Regions from separate parts of the Sediminicoccus sp. KRV36 genome, predicted to be linked through region 3. Evidence: predicted binding sites of a transcription regulator. Region 3 holds the regulator's gene; each other region holds the start of a gene.

Region 1 (5,164 bases), 1.0 Mb from region 3:
CCGGGCGGCGTGTCCTACGGCGCGACCTTGCGCTGCCCTGCCTGATCTTCGCGGCAGCGGCCCGGGGGGGGTTATGCCTTGCGCGCGCGCTTCGCTTTTGCCGCTACGGGTCCATGCCGTGCCAGGATGGGCTTGAGAAAGCGCCCCGTATGGCTCTCGGGGTTGGCCGCGATATCCTCCGGCGTGCCGGAAGCTACCACGCGCCCCCCGCCCTCACCGCCTTCGGGGCCGAGGTCGAGCACCCAATCGGCCGTCTTGATGACCTCCAGATTATGCTCGATCACCACCACAGTGTTCCCGGTATTCACCAGCGCGTGCAGCACATCGAGCAGCTTGCGCACATCCTCGAAATGCAGGCCGGTTGTCGGTTCATCCAGAATGTAGAGCGTGCGGCCGGTGGCGCGGCGCGAAAGCTCCTTGGCGAGCTTGATGCGCTGCGCCTCGCCGCCCGAAAGTGTCGTCGCCTGCTGGCCGAGATGGATGTAGCCCAGCCCCACCTCCTCCAGCATGCGCAGCTTTTCGTGGATGCTGGGCACGGCCGAGAAGAACTCGCGCCCCTCCGTCACGGTCATGTCCAGCACATCGGCGATGGACTTGCCGCGGAACTTCACTTCCAGGGTTTCGCGGTTGTAGCGCTTGCCCTTGCAGGTGTCGCAGGTGACGTAGACATCGGGCAGGAAGTGCATCTCGATCTTGATGACGCCGTCGCCCTGGCAGGCCTCGCAGCGGCCGCCCTTCACGTTGAAGCTGAAGCGGCCGGGCTTGTAGCCGCGGCCGCGTGAATCCGGCAGCTCGGAAAACCAGTCGCGGATCGGGGCAAACAGGCCGGTGTAGGTGGCCGGGTTGGAACGTGGCGTGCGGCCGATGGGCGACTGGTCAATATCAATCACCTTGTCCACCAGCTCGATCCCCTCGATGCGCTGGTGCGGTGCCGGCACGACGGAGGCGCCCATCAGCTTGCGCGAGAGGCCGTTGAACAGCGTCTCGATCACCAGCGTGGATTTGCCGCCGCCCGAGACGCCGGCGACGGCGGTGAAGGTGCCGAGCGGGAATTCGGCGGTCACGTCCTTCAGGTTGTTGCCCGTGGCCCCCACCACGCGCAGCAGGCGCTTCTTGTCGAAGGCGCGGCGTTGCGCCGGCATCGGGATTTCGCGGCGCCCCGAGAGATAGGCGCCGGTCAGGCTGTTGGGGTCGGCCGTGACTTCCTCGGGCGTGCCCTGGCTGACCACGGTGCCGCCGGCCTTGCCCGCACCAGGGCCGATATCCACCAGGTAATCGGCGCTGCGGATCGCATCCTCGTCATGCTCGACGACGATGACGGAATTGCCGATGTCGCGCAGCCGCCGCAGCGTCACCAGCAGGCGTTCATTGTCGCGCTGGTGCAGGCCGATGCTGGGCTCATCCAGCACATAGAGCACGCCCGTCAGGCCGGACCCGATCTGCGAGGCCAGGCGAATGCGCTGGCTCTCGCCGCCCGAGAGCGTGGCGCTGCTGCGCGAGAGCGAGAGATAGTCGAGCCCCACATCGTTGAGGAACTGCAAACGGTCCTCGATCTCGCGCAGGATGCGGCGGGCGATCTCCTGGCGCTGCGGTGTCAGCGTCGGCATCACGGCGCCGAACCAGTCCCGCGCACGCCGGATCGACAGCGCCGAGGCCTCGCCGATGTGGCAGCCCGCGACCTTCACGGCCAGGGACTGCGGCTTGAGGCGATGGCCATGGCAGACATGGCAGGGGCGATCGGCCTGGTAGCGCGCCATATCCTCGCGCACCCAGGGGTTGTCGCTTTCGCGGAAGCGGCGTTCCAGGTTCTTGATCACGCCCTCGAAGGGCTTTTGCACCTCATAGGCGCGCAGGCCGTCCTTGTAGCGCAGCGTGACGGGCTCGGTGCCGGTGCCGTGCAGGATCGCGTTCTGCGCCTCGGGCGGCAGCTCCTCCCAGGGCTTTTCCATGCCGATCTTGAGGTGCTTGGCGAGGCTGACCAGCGTCTGGTCATAATAGGGGCTGCTGGCATTGCCGGCCCAGGGGACGATGGCGCCCTCCTTCAGGCTCAGCGCCGGGTTGGGGATGACGAGTGCCGGGTCGAAGAAGCTTTCCGTGCCCAGGCCGTCACAGGTGGGGCAGGCGCCCTGCGGCGAGTTGAAGCTGAACAGCCGGGGCTCGATCTCCTCGATGGAGAAGCCCGAGACGGGGCAGGCGAATTTCTGGCTGAACACGGTCCGCTCGCCGCCATCGGCGTCGGCGCTGGCGCCGCCAGAAACGGTCTCGGCATAGGCAATGCCATCGGCCAGCGCCAAGGCTGTCTCGAAGCTGTCCGCCAGGCGCTGCGCCAGACCGTCCCGCACCACGACGCGGTCCACCACCACGTCAATATCGTGCTTCAGCTTCTTGTCGAGCTTCGGCGCCTCGCTGATCAGAGTGAGGGTGCCGTTGATCTTCACCCGCTCAAAGCCGCGGCGCTGATATTCCGAGAGCTCCTTGCGGTATTCGCCCTTCTTGCCGCGAATCACCGGGGCGAGGATCAGCAGCCGCGTTCCCTCGGGCATGTTCATCACGCGGTCCACCATCTGGCTGACGGTTTGCGCTTCGATCGGCAGGCCCGTCGCGGGCGAATAGGGCACGCCCACCCGCGCCCAGAGCAGGCGCATATAGTCGTGGATTTCCGTCACCGTGCCGACGGTGGAGCGCGGATTGTGCGAGGTGGTCTTCTGCTCGATGGAAATCGCGGGTGAAAGCCCCTCGATGCTGTCCACATCCGGCTTCTGCATGAGTTGCAGGAATTGCCGCGCATAGGCGCTGAGCGATTCGACGTAGCGCCGCTGCCCCTCCGCATAGATCGTATCGAAGGCGAGAGAGGATTTGCCCGAACCCGAAAGCCCGGTCAGCACCACCAGCTTGCCGCGTGGCAGGTCCAGATCCACCGATTTAAGATTATGCTGGCGCGCGCCGCGAATCCGGATGAGGTCAGCCTTGGGCGGCCCCGCTTTGGCCAGTGGGGCAGGGGGCGCGTCGCGCGGCATGGAAAGCACTCCGGGGGATAATGTTCGCGTTGTGTTCTGGGCGGTTTTGCACCATATCGTGGGGGAGTGCAAAGCCGAGGGCCGGGGCTGGCCCGGCCTCTTGGGAAAAGCTAGGTTCCGACACCGATTTGCAAGGAGGCTTGGCCCATGGCCGGCATCAATAAGGTTATTCTTCTGGGGCGCCTTGGCAAGGATCCCGAGGTGCGGAACTTCCAGAATGGCGGCAAGGTCGTGAAATTCGGCTTGGCGACCTCGGAGCGCTACAAGGACCGCGAAGGCAATCAGCAGGAACGCACCGAGTGGCATGACGTCGAAATCTACAATGACCGGCTGGGCGACGTCGCGGAGAAGTACCTGAAGAAGGGCAGCGAGGTTTACATCGAAGGCCAGATCGAGACGCAGAGCTTCACCGACAAGGACGGCAATGAGCGCAAGACGAAGCGCATCGTGCTCCGCCAGTTCCGCGGCGAATTGCAGCTGGTCGGCGGCCGCGCCTCGGGTGGCGGCGATATGGGCGAGGAACGCAGCTATTCCGGCGGCGGCGGTGAGCGCAGTTCGGCCCCGGCGCGGGCAGGCGCGCCGCGCGCGGGGTGGGATTCGGGGAAGAAGCCGGATATGGATGATGATATTCCCTTCTGAGGGATTGCGAGGGGCTTTGCCCCCCTCGCCCCCCAGCAGGGGACCAGTCCCCTGCACCCCATTTGTTGAAGGTGCAGGAAACTAAGTTTCCTGCCGGGGTCCAGGGGCAGAGCCCCTGGCCTTAAACCCAGGACCAAGATTCTTTGAGCGACGAAATCCCCAAGCCCCTGGACGTGGCCCCCATCGCCCTCGAAGAGGAGATGCGCCGCTCCTACCTCGACTACGCGATGTCCGTCATCGTCAGCCGCGCGCTGCCCGATGTGCGCGATGGCCTGAAGCCGGTGCATCGCCGCATCCTGTTTGCCATGCATGAGGCCGGCTACACGCCGGACAAGCCGCACCGCAAATCGGCCCGCGTGGTGGGTGACGTGATGGGCAAGTATCATCCGCACGGGGACAGCGCGATCTATGACGCCATGGTGCGCATGGCGCAGGGCTTCTCGATGCGCGTGCCGCTGGTGGATGGCCAGGGCAATTTCGGCTCGATGGATGGCGACCCGCCGGCGGCCATGCGCTACACCGAGGTCCGCCTCGCCAAGGCCGCCGGCGCGCTGCTGGAGGGCATTGACGAAGACACGGTGGATTTCACGCCGAACTACGACGAAAGCGCCAATGAGCCGCGCGTCCTGCCGGCCGCCTTCCCGAATTTGCTGGTGAATGGCGCGGGCGGCATCGCCGTCGGCATGGCGACCAACATCCCGCCGCACAACCCGACCGAGGTGATTGACGCCACGCTCAAGCTGGTGGCCGAGCCAGAGACGACGCTCGAAGAGCTGATGGCCATCATCCCCGGCCCGGATTTCCCGACGGGTGGCATCATCCTCGGCCGTGCCGGCATCCGCTCGGCCTTCGAGATGGGGCGCGGCTCCATCCCGCTGCGCGCCGATTGCGTGATCGAGGAGATGAAGGGCCAGCGCCAGGCCATCATCGTCAACGAAATCCCCTACCAGGTGAACAAGTCGGTCCTGATCGAGCGCATCGCCGAACTGGTGCGCTCCAAGCTGATCGAAGGCATCACCGACCTGCGCGATGAGAGTGACCGCTCGGGCCTGCGCATCGTGATCGAGCTGAAGCGCGAAGCCGTGGCGGAGGTGGTGCTGAACCAGCTCTACCGGATGACCTCGCTGCAGATCAGCTTCCCGGTGAATTTCCTGGCACTCAACGGCGGCCGCCCGCAGCAGATGGGCATCCGTGACGCGCTGCTGGCCTTCATCGCCTTCCGCGAGGAGGTGATCCTCCGCCGCTCGCGCCATCGGCTCATGAAGGCGCGGGAACGCGCGCACAACCTGGTGGGCCTCGCCATCGCGGTCGCCAATATCGACGCGGTGATCCGCCTGATCCGCGAGAGTGCGGATGCGGCCTCGGCCCGCGTGGCGCTGATGGCGCGGGACTGGCCGGCGGCCGATGTCGCCCCCCTGGTGGCGCTGGTGCAGGATGAGGGCAATGAGCTCTCGCCCGAAGGCACCATGCGCCTGACGGAAGCCCAGGCGCGCGGCATCCTGGAACTG
Region 2 (5,164 bases), 250 kb from region 3:
GGCCAGGATCGCGATGAAGGCGCCACGCGCCAGCCCGAATATGGCCCCGAGCGAGCGATCCACACCCCCCAGAGGGCTGCGCTGCACGCTGCCCGCCAATGCATGGATGACAAGTTTCAGCACCACCAGCACCACCAGGAAGACACCACCCACCGCAATGCCGTCAGCCAGCCAATCGGGCTCGATGCTGCCTTCCATCAGGGGGGTGATCTGGTCCCGCAGGGCAAAACCCGCGATGGCGGCGCCGATCCAGGCGGCAATACCCAGGAATTCCCGCACGAAGCCGCGCAGGAAGGACAGGATGGCGGAGGCCACCATCACGAGGAGAAGGATGCCATCCGCCCAGGTCATGCTGCGCTGCCATGTAGCGGGGGCAGCGATTCGTGTCACCTGACCCACCTTGCGCCTGGGCCCTGCCTGGTTCGGCCACCACCTTCATGCTAATTCATAAAAAATAGGGCGGGGCTCGCTGGCTGCTGCAAAATCACCGCGACGGGATCGAGGGGCCAGCCCCTCGAGCTCCCCGGCAGGAAACCGGTTTCCTGCACCTTCATTCAGGGGATTTTACCGTCGAAGAGCCGAGATACCGGCCTTCTTGGCGTGGTTGGCCGCGAGGCGGAGACGACGCGGGAGGGCAAGGCCCTCTCGCCATCTGACCTTTTCAGCCGCGCTCATCCCGCGTCCGCTTCAACGTCCCCGCCGCGAAGGGCGCCACCAGATCGGCCAGATGCCCCACTTCGGTCAGCCGCAGCCCCTCGATGGCGGCTGGCGGCTTGTTGCCGCGCGCCACACGGCGCGGCAGCACGGCGGCGGAAAAGCCGAGCTTCTGGGCCTCACGCAGGCGTTGCTCGGCCTGGGACACCTGGCGGATTTCACCCGAGAGGCCCACCTCGCCGAAATACACCGCATCCGGGTCGGTCGGCCGGTCGGTGATGGCGGAAGTGAGTGCGGCCGCCACGGCGAGGTCGGCGGCGGGCTCATTGATGCGCAAGCCCCCCGCGATGTTCAGATAGACGTCGGATTGCCCGAAGCTCAGCCCCGCACGGGCCTCCAGCACCGCCAGCAGCATGGAAAGCCGCCCGCCTTCCCAGCCCACCACCTGCCGCCGCGGGCTGCCGCCATTGCTGGGCGAAAGCAGCGCCTGCACCTCGACCAGCACCGGCCGCGTGCCCTCCAGCCCGGCAAACACCGCCGAGCCCGAGATATTGCCGCGCCGCTCGGCCAGGAACAGCGCCGAGGGGTTGGAGACTTCCACCAGCCCGCCCTCGGTCATTTCAAACACGCCGATTTCGTCCGTCGCGCCGAAGCGGTTCTTGGTGGCGCGCAGGATGCGGAACTGGTGCCCGCGATCACCTTCGAAATAGAGCGTCGCGTCCACCATGTGCTCCAGCACGCGCGGGCCAGCCAGCGTGCCCTCCTTGGTGACGTGCCCCACCAGCACGAGGGCAAAGCCCCGCGCCTTGGCGCAGCGGATCAGCTCGGCCGCGCAGGTGCGGACCTGGGCGACGGTGCCCGGCGCCGAATCCAGCGCGTCCAGCCACATGGTCTGGATGGAATCGATCACGACCAGGGTGGCTTCATCCTCGGCTTCCAGACTGGCCAGGATGTCCCGCAAAGCCGAGGCGGCGGCCAGCGCCATGGGCGCATCCGCCAAGCCGAGGCGCCGCGCGCGCATGCGCACCTGGGCCACCGCTTCCTCGCCCGAGATGTAGAGAACGCGCTTGCCCGCCATCGCCATGCGCGCCGCCGCCTGCAACAGGATGGTGGATTTGCCGATGCCCGGATCCCCACCCACCAGCACGGCCGAGGCCGGCACGAAGCCGCCGCCCAGAACGCGGTCCAGCTCAGCGATCCCGGTCAGGTGGCGCGGCGGCGGCGCGGTCTCGCCGGCCAGGCCCACGAAGGTGATGCCGCGCCCCGGTGGCGCCTTGCCCGCGGGGCCCGGGCTGCGCGGCGCGGTGCTCTCCTCGACCAGGGTGTTCCACTCGCCGCAGCCATCGCAGCGGCCCTGCCATTTCACATGGGAAGCACCGCAGGATTGGCAGATGAAGCGGGAGCGGTCCTTGGCCATGGCGTAAGAACATAAATAGAACAATGCCGCTTCGCAAGCCAGCCCGGGCGATAGGCACCACCGATGAGTGGCGATGCCTGAACATATTGGCCAGGCTGGCGGCCGGCGCATAGTGTTGCGTCATCGGAACAGCGATCCCGCCAACCGAACTGGATCAGCAAGGAGAAAACCAATGAGAAAGCACCTGATGATGGCCATGGCCGCAGCCAGCGCGATGGCGATGCTGCCGATGAGCGAAGCGGCGGCCCAGGGGAACCCCTATTGCAATGGCAAGCTGCAGGCGGCGAGCTTCTACAGCACCACCCAATCCACCAGCACGCGCAGCACGGTGAACTACTACCTCATCCTGCAAAGCACGGTGGGCGAGAATGTCACCTTCGCCGTGACCTTCAACGACCATCGCGTGCAGAGCCGGCAGAATGGCACCCACTTCACGCGGCTCGGCCCGTGGGGCACGTCCCAATCCATCCTGCTGGGCGTGGCGAGCCTGAACAACCCCAGCGGCACGGGCGGCCCCGCCGTTCCGATGGACCTGGCCGCAGGAACCCGGGTGGCCTGCCGCTGAGGCAGGCTTCCCTGACCAGGTCGTCGCGCAGCCTACCCCCCCAGCGCGGCGGCAACCCGGCGGGACGTTCCCCCCCCTTTGGTCCCGCCGGGACCCCCTCAGCTCAAGCGGCAGGAAGCGCCCAGCGCGCGGATCAGCGTCTCCGGCGGCAGGCCGGGTTGCTGGTCCGCGGGCAGGCGCAGGGCGAAGACCGTCTCGCCGTGGCGCACCAGCATCATGGGCGGCCCCTGCTGCGGCCGGCCCCCGGCCATCAGCACGGGTTGCAGCAGGATCGCCTCGCCCGTGCGGTTGGCCACGGTGACGCGCAGGCCGATGGCGGCCCGGCCCGGCGCCTGCTCATTCCATTGCGGGCTGACGGACAGCAATTCGACACGGCCGCCGCAGAGCGTGCCCGCCGCGCCGAAGGCGGGGCCCGCCAGCAGGCAGACGAAGGCGGCCAGGGAGAGAATGCGACGCATGGGATTGCTCCATCCGAGTGAGAATGATCCCGTTCTATGGGATGGAGATTAACGGCCAGCTAAACGCGCCGGCGCTTTTTCAGTCGCCGCGCAGGGCCGCGCCCGCCGCCAGGGGCGCCAAGGGGGCCGCAAAGGCCAGCATCGCGGCTTGCAGCAGCAGATAAGGCCGCGCTTCCAGCCCGCTGGCCGCCGCCTCGATGGCCGCGGCGCCGAAAATCACCGCCGGGATGGAAAGCGGCAGTACCAGCAACGGCAGCAGCACGCCGCCGCGCCTGGCCCCCAGCGTCAGCGCCGCGCCGGCGGCCCCGAAGACGGACAGGATGGCCGAAGCGAGCCCCAGCGCCAGCATGGCCGCCGGCCAGGCATCGGTCGGCAGGTTGAGCAAGGCGGCGGCCAGCGGTGTGGCCAGCACCAGCGGAATGCCGGTGGTGACCCAGTGCCCCAGCGCCTTGGCCGCCGCGATGCCGGCCGGATGCAGGCCGGAGAGCAGCAATTGGTCGAGCGAACCATCCTCCGCCTCGGCGCCGAACAAGCGGTCCAGCGGCAGCAGCGCCGCCAGCAGCGCCGCGGCCAGCAGGACGCCGGGGGCGAGGCGCGCGAGCAATTCGGGCGAGGGCCCGACGCCGAAGGGAAACATCGCCGAAACCAGCACGAAGAACATCACGGCCGACAGCGTATCGGCCGGATGGCGAATGGCGAGGCGCAGTTCCCGAACGAGGAGCGGAATCATGGCCAACCCGCCCGAAAGCCGGAGGGCGGCTTCGCCCGCGGGGTTGAATCGGGCAGGTCCATCCAGCCCCTCACCCGGCGCCGAAAGGGCGGCCGCGGGGTGCGCAGGGTGGCGGGCGGCGCCTTGATCACAACCGCAGCTCCCGCGCATCGGGCAGCGGCAGGGGCAGATGCGTCGCCGCCAGGACCATGCCGCCCGCCGCCCGATGCGCCGCGAAAATAGGCCCGAGCCGCGCGACCGAGGCCGCATCCAGCCCCACCGAAGGCTCATCCAGCAACCACAGCCCCGCCGGCGCCAGAGCCAGGCGCGCCAGGGCCAGCCGCCGCTTCTGACCGGAGGAAAGAACCCGTGCCGGCAGTTCCGCCAGCCCACCCAGATCCAGCGCGGCCAGCGCCGCCGCCACGTCCCCGCCGGTGAGGCGGGCGAAGAATTCCAGGTTTTCCCGCGCCGTCAACGCCGGCTTCAGCGCATCCTGATGGCCAAGATAGCGCAGCCTCGCCCCATGCGCGGGCAGGTCCGCCCAGGCATCCACGCCATCCCAGAGCAATGAACCCTCGGCGGCGGGGATCAAACCGGCCAGCAGCCGCAGCAGCGAGGACTTGCCCGCGCCATTCGCGCCGGTCAGCAAAAGCGCCTCGCCAGGGGAAACCTCGAAGGAGAGTCCGGCAAAAACCAGACGTTCCGCCCGCCAACAGGCCAATTCACGCGCTTGCAGCAGGGGCGGCCTCCATGGACCATTCAACAGGGCCATGCTTAAAAGCGCGGCGCAAGAGTGAGGAAGAAAATCATGAGCAGCACCGACACCCTCAAGACGGCGCGTCAGCTTTCAGTAGATGGCAAGACCTATCATTATTTCAGCCTGCCGGAAGCGGCCAAGCAGATCGGCGACCTGTCGCGCCTGCCCTTCTCGCTCAAGGTGCTGCTGGAGAACGTGCTGCGCTTCGAGAATGGCAGCAGCTACACCGTGGCCGATGCCCACGCCATCGCCGAATGGGTGAAGGAAGGCCATTCCGAAAAGGAAGTTCCCTTCAAGCCCGCGCGCATTCTGCTGCAGGATTTTACCGGCGTTCCCGCCGTGGTGGACCTCGCCGCCATGCGCGATGCGCTGCTCAGCCTGGGTGGTGATCCGCGCAAGGTGAACCCGCTGGTGCCGGTGGATCTGGTGATTGACCACTCGGTGATGGTGGATGTCTCCGGCACCGCCACCTCGCTGCAGAAAAACGTGGATATCGAGTTCGAGCGCAATGGCGAGCGCTATGAGTTCCTGCGCTGGGGCCAGGAAGCCTTCGACAATTTCCGCGTGGTGCCGCCCGGCACCGGCATCTGCCACCAGGTGAACC
Region 3 (5,164 bases):
TTCCGAGGCGCAGGTGACGCAGATCCCGGAGACGCTGGAAACGGTCAGCTATACCCGCTGGGTGCTGGATCGCGGGGTGGCCGGGGATATCCTCGACCTGGAAATCGCGCTTGTCCCCTGCACGGTGGGATATGGTGAAGTGGCGCGGCGCATCATGGCTGATCCGGGCCGGATGGTGACGGGAAACCCCTACCAGTCCTGGATCGAGAGCTATGCGGGTGAAGGCTACCAGGCCATGGCGGCTGCGGCGGCGCTGCGCATCGACGCACTGGGAATCAGCCACGGGGGGGAGGCGCGCTTTGCCACCCTGCTGCGAGATTTTTCCATGGCGGCGCGGCTGGAGCAGGGTTTTTGGCAGCAGGGGCTGAACGCTGCGCAAGTCGCGTTGCCCCGTGATTCCGATCGGGAAGTGCGGCTTCCCTCGGCCCGATGAAAATCCTCGTCGCCATGTCGGGCGGCGTGGACAGCAGCGTCGTCGCAGCCCTGCTGCATGAGCAAGGGCATGAGGTGATTGGGGCCACGCTCCAGCTTTATGATCATGGCGCGGCCGTTCAGAAGAAGGGCGCCTGCTGTGCGGGTCAGGACATCCATGATGCGCGCAACGTGGCCGAGCATCTGGGCATCCCGCATTACGTGCTGGACCGCGAGCAGCGCTTTAGGGAGGCGGTGATCCAGGATTTCGCCGATAGCTATGCCCGAGGCGAAACCCCGATCCCCTGCATTCGCTGCAACCAGACGGTCAAGTTCCACGACCTGACCGAACTCGCCAGCGATCTGGGTTGCGACATGCTGGCGACGGGCCACTACGCGCGCCGCCTGGACGGGCAGGACGGCGCCGAACTGCACCAGGCGGCCGACCCCGCGCGTGACCAGAGCTACTTCCTCGCCCACACGACCCGTGCGCAGCTGGCCCGGACGCAATTTCCGCTTGGCGGCTTTGCCAGCAAGGCTGAGGTGCGGGCGCATGCGGCCCGATTGGGCGTGGCCGTCGCGGACAAGCCCGATAGCCAGGATATCTGCTTCGTGCCCGCTGGCAGCTACGCCGACGTGGTGGGCAGATTCCGCCCCGAGGCGCTGGAGCCTGGCGAGATCGTGGATGAGTCCGGGAAAGTGCTGGGCCAGCATCGCGGGTTGGCACGCTACACTGTCGGGCAGGGTCGCGGGCTGGGACTTTCGCGACGCGAAGATGAGGAAGCGTTGTTCGTGGCCGCTCTCGATGCGCCAAGGCGGCGTGTTGTGGTGGCGCACCGTGCGGCGCTTGCCCAGGCGCGGATTCGCGTGGGCGACGTGAACTGGCTGACGGCGCCGATGTTCGGCGCATTTCGGTGCGAGGCAAAGCTGCGCGGGCGCGAAGCACCGGCGGCGATGACGGCGGAATGGGATGGCGTTGACTTGACGCTGGCGCCGGATGCCCCGTGCATCGCAGCACCTGGACAAGCAGCGGTGCTGTATCAGGCTGGTCGAGTGATTGCCGGCGGATTTATTCGCGGTGAGCCGCCCGAGCGCGCGGGCTAAGCAAATTCGTCTTGCCCCGGTCCGGGGCATTCCAGCTCCGTAGCGCATCGGCGGCGCTTGGGCGCTGCGCCTGCAATCGGCCCTTGGCGATTTGCCTTCGCAAAATCAGTTTGACGAGGGAAGAAGAATGTTTGTAGAACAAAATCCGAGTTTCTGATTTGTTCTCTGGAGGCGCTCACGGGCGCGTCCAGAAGCTTCCCAAGAAGGTTTCATGAAATGCTGACGCGCAAGCAGCTTGAGTTGCTAATGTTCATTCAGAGCCATCAGCAAGCCACCGGATTTTCTCCGTCGTTTGACGAAATGAAAGTCGCACTGTCTCTGAAGTCCAAATCCGGAATCCATCGCCTGATTTCAGGCCTTGAGGAGAGAGGGTTTATCAAGCGGCGTGCCCATCGAGCGCGCGCCCTCGAAATTGTACGTTCACCTCTCCAGTATTCTGATATCCTGAATAATTCTGGAAATAAAAAAGAATACAATTCATCTTACGTACAACTCGTTGGTGGAATTCCTAGGGAAGCGGAGATAAGTGCGACGATGATTCCGCTGCTTGGGCGTATCGCAGCAGGTTTACCAATTGAAGCAATTTCTGATCACGAAATGCTAACAGAGATTCCCTCCGATATGCTGATCGGTAAGGATTGTTACGCCCTTGAGGTAAGTGGCGAATCTATGCGCGATGCAGGCATCCTGGACGGTGACACGGTTGTTATCCGGCGCGGCGACTCTGCAGATAACGGAGATATTGTTGTCGCTCTCATTGATAAAACAGAAGTAACTCTAAAAAAATTCAGAAAAAAAGGTAATTCTATCGCTCTTGAACCAGCAAATAAAATGTTCGAGACACGAATTTTTGGGCCAGATCGCGTTGAAATACAAGGTAAACTAGTAGGTCTTCTCCGAAAGTACTAAATGGTAATTTTGATATTTTCTATAGGGCGATTGTCATAAAGAATTTTATTGATTGTGATTTCGAATTTTCCGATAGGTTCAGCACCAACCGTTTAGAGGATGGTGGCTAGGCCGTCCGCAGGACTGCGTCCGGGTAAAGCGGAAAACGCTTTCAGCACGTCAACAACGGGCAGGACATCCGCATATTTCACCGCCATGTCGTAGAGGCCGGCGAAATGTGGGCTCTCGTGCCGGTCCGCCACGCATTCCTCCGGAACGATCATGCGATGCCCGCATGAGAGGCCTTCCACCACCGTGGCACGCACGCAGCCTGACGTGGACCCGCCAGTCACGACCACGGTATCGACCCCGTGGAAGGTCAGCAGCGAGCGCAGATTCGTCTCGAAAAAGGCTGAGGCCATGCGCTTGCGGATCACAATGTCCGTCGATGCGATCACCAAGCGCGGATCAAGCTGCGCGCGCTCCGAACCCTCGTGGATATTCTGCAGACTATCTGGCGTGTTGGTGCGGGTGCCCCAGATCCCGCAATCCTCGCCACCCTCCAGATAGGCGACATAGGTCCAGATGACGGGAAAGCCCTTCTCCCGGCAGAGCGAGGCCAACGCGTTGATGTGCTCGCATTGCCGGGGGTCCGTCTCATAGGCCGTGGCTGGGAAGGCCGCGACATCGGTATAGGCGCGCTGCGGGTCCACATTGACCAGCGCCGCGCGCCGACCAAAGCCGAAGCGCGGCCGCTGCGGGCCGGCGCACAGGGCTGCGAATAATTGCCGCGCGGTGAGGTGGCTTTCGATCATCAGGTCGCCAGGAACTCGTTCCACTTCTCAGTATAGTATTCCAGGTTGGCCGGGCGTGTGTTCCACACATAGACATTCGCCGCGCGCTGCGCGAGCGAGCCTCCATCCCGCCCCTCTCCGCCATAGACCGAGCGCTGCAATTCGGGGCTGAGAAATTCGGGATAGGTATCCACCGAGGAAAAATAGCCGATCTCCGATTGCCGCGCGCCAGGAAAGCCCGAGGTCCAGTAGTTCAGCCATTCATAGGCCAGGTCCACATCGCGACAATTGGCCGAGATGCCATAGCCATTGCACCAGGCGCGATATCCTTCCTTGGCCACCGCATAGCGCATGGGAATCCCGCGCGAAGCGACCTCCACTGCCACCGGCCACCAGGCATCGGCGATCCAGACCTCCTCCGAGGCCATGAGGTTCACCAACTCGCCATAGGAGCGCCAGAGGGCGCGGAAATGCCCCTCGCGCTTCTTCTCCTTGAGGAAGCTGGTGACGGTATCCACCTCGGCATTGGTGAGGCCCGTGGGGTCGGTGGTGGCGGGCAGCAGGCCCAGCGCCTTCATGCCCAGCGCCGCATCCAGCATGCCCAGCCAGTCAATGCCGTAGAGCGCCGCGCGGCCCCGCCAGCGCGGATTGAACAATTCCCCCCAGGAGAGGGTGTTGTTCTCGGCCGGCACATGGCGTGCGTTGTAGCCGATGGAATCCATCTGGAAGAACGCGGGCAGGAACGTGATCTGCGAGCGTTCGGGATTGAGATACATGGTCCGCCCTGGATTGGCGCCGAGGCCGAGCGGCGAATCGGGCGTGGCTCGCCCCTCGCGCATCAGCGGATGCAGCCGGTTCCAGTTGGGGATGCGGGAGACGTCAATCGGCCGCAGCAGGCGCTCGCTATTGGCATAGGCGGCGAAGGGGCTGTCGGTCGTCACGCAATCCACCTGGGCGGTGCGGATGCGGTCCACCCGCGCCTGGGTGGAGGGGTTGATCCACGGCCGCGGCGTGGCGCCCGTGCGGCGCTGGAACTCGCGCAGGATGGGCTCGCGCATGTCATAGCTGGCGCCCGAAAGGCTGAGCGTCCGGCTTTGCGCGGCGGCGGGATTGAACAGGGCGGGCGCAGCCAGGCCTGCCCCCAGCATCAGGCGGCGGGGTATGGTCATCTCATGTCCCTTTCGTGGTGAGGCGCTGCGTACGGCGCAGGAGAGCAAGCCCCGCCACGCAGCCCAGAATGGCCAGCAGCGAGGTGAGGGTGGTGGCCGTGCCGATGGCGTAGAGCTCCGGCGTCAATTGCCGGTCCAGCTGCGCCATGACGGCCAGCGGCAGTGTCATATCCGCGCCTGTCGTGAACATGCTGCGCGGGAATTCGTCATAGGAGAGCGAAAAGCCGAACAGCGCGGCACCCAGCACGCCCGGCAGCACGATGGGCAGGGTGATTCGCCTGAAGGTGATGATGCGCGTGGCGCCCAGCGTCAGCGCCGCCTCCTCCAGCCGGCTGTCGAAGCGGTTGAAGATGGCGAGCATGGTCATGAAGCCGAAGGGCAGCGTCCAGGTGACATGGACGATGAAGCCGGTGGTGTTCCAGGCTGGCTCGATCTCCAGGATGCGCGCCAGCAGTGCGAAGCCGAAGCCGACCAGCAGGCCAGGCGCCATGATGCCGAGCAGCAGCAGGTAGAAGAAAGCATTGTGCCCGCGGAACCGCCCGCGCATCGCCTGCGCCGCCATCACGGCGAGGATGCAGGTGGTGAGCGAACAGGCCGCCGCCAGCATCACCGAGCGCAGCAGCGGCGGCTTGAAATCGCTCATGATCGAAGCGTCCCACAGCTCCCGATACCAATGCAGCGAGACGCCGTTCATCGGGAATGTGGTGCCGCCCGTCGGCCCGCTGAAGGAGAGCAGCGCGAGCGTAAACACCGGCAGCCATTGATAGAGCAGGAAGCCGATGGTCAGCGCCCCCAGCA

Evidence for each region. The regulator LexA, encoded in region 3, represses DNA repair genes until DNA is damaged. The targets are predictions, from matches to a motif close to TGTTCTANNTANGTTC.
Region 1: the regulator LexA is predicted to act here: its motif matches at 3,039-3,054, upstream of uvrA (excinuclease ABC subunit UvrA).
Region 2: the regulator LexA is predicted to act here: its motif matches at 2,079-2,094, upstream of radA (DNA repair protein RadA).

Annotation. Positions count from the first base shown of each region.
Region 1 is NZ_CP085081.1:3,609,945-3,615,108, reverse strand. Features, by position in the region: gene LHU95_RS17050 (hypothetical protein) at 1-45, shown strand, start outside; gene uvrA (excinuclease ABC subunit UvrA) at 72-3,017, opposite strand; gene ssb (single-stranded DNA-binding protein) at 3,165-3,656, shown strand; gene gyrA (DNA gyrase subunit A) at 3,857-5,164, shown strand, end outside.
Region 2 is NZ_CP085081.1:4,368,375-4,373,538, forward strand. Features, by position in the region: gene LHU95_RS20835 (CvpA family protein) at 1-351, opposite strand, end outside; gene radA (DNA repair protein RadA) at 662-2,071, opposite strand; gene LHU95_RS20845 (hypothetical protein) at 2,244-2,636, shown strand; gene LHU95_RS20850 (hypothetical protein) at 2,735-3,094, opposite strand; gene ccmB (heme exporter protein CcmB) at 3,174-3,824, opposite strand; gene ccmA (heme ABC exporter ATP-binding protein CcmA) at 3,952-4,566, opposite strand; gene acnA (aconitate hydratase AcnA) at 4,612-5,164, shown strand, end outside.
Region 3 is NZ_CP085081.1:4,617,755-4,622,918, reverse strand. Features, by position in the region: gene LHU95_RS22005 (TenA family protein) at 1-433, shown strand, start outside; gene mnmA (tRNA 2-thiouridine(34) synthase MnmA) at 430-1,515, shown strand; gene lexA (transcriptional repressor LexA) at 1,732-2,424, shown strand; gene LHU95_RS21990 (isochorismatase family protein) at 2,517-3,218, opposite strand; gene LHU95_RS21985 (extracellular solute-binding protein) at 3,218-4,366, opposite strand; gene LHU95_RS21980 (ABC transporter permease) at 4,368-5,164, opposite strand, start outside.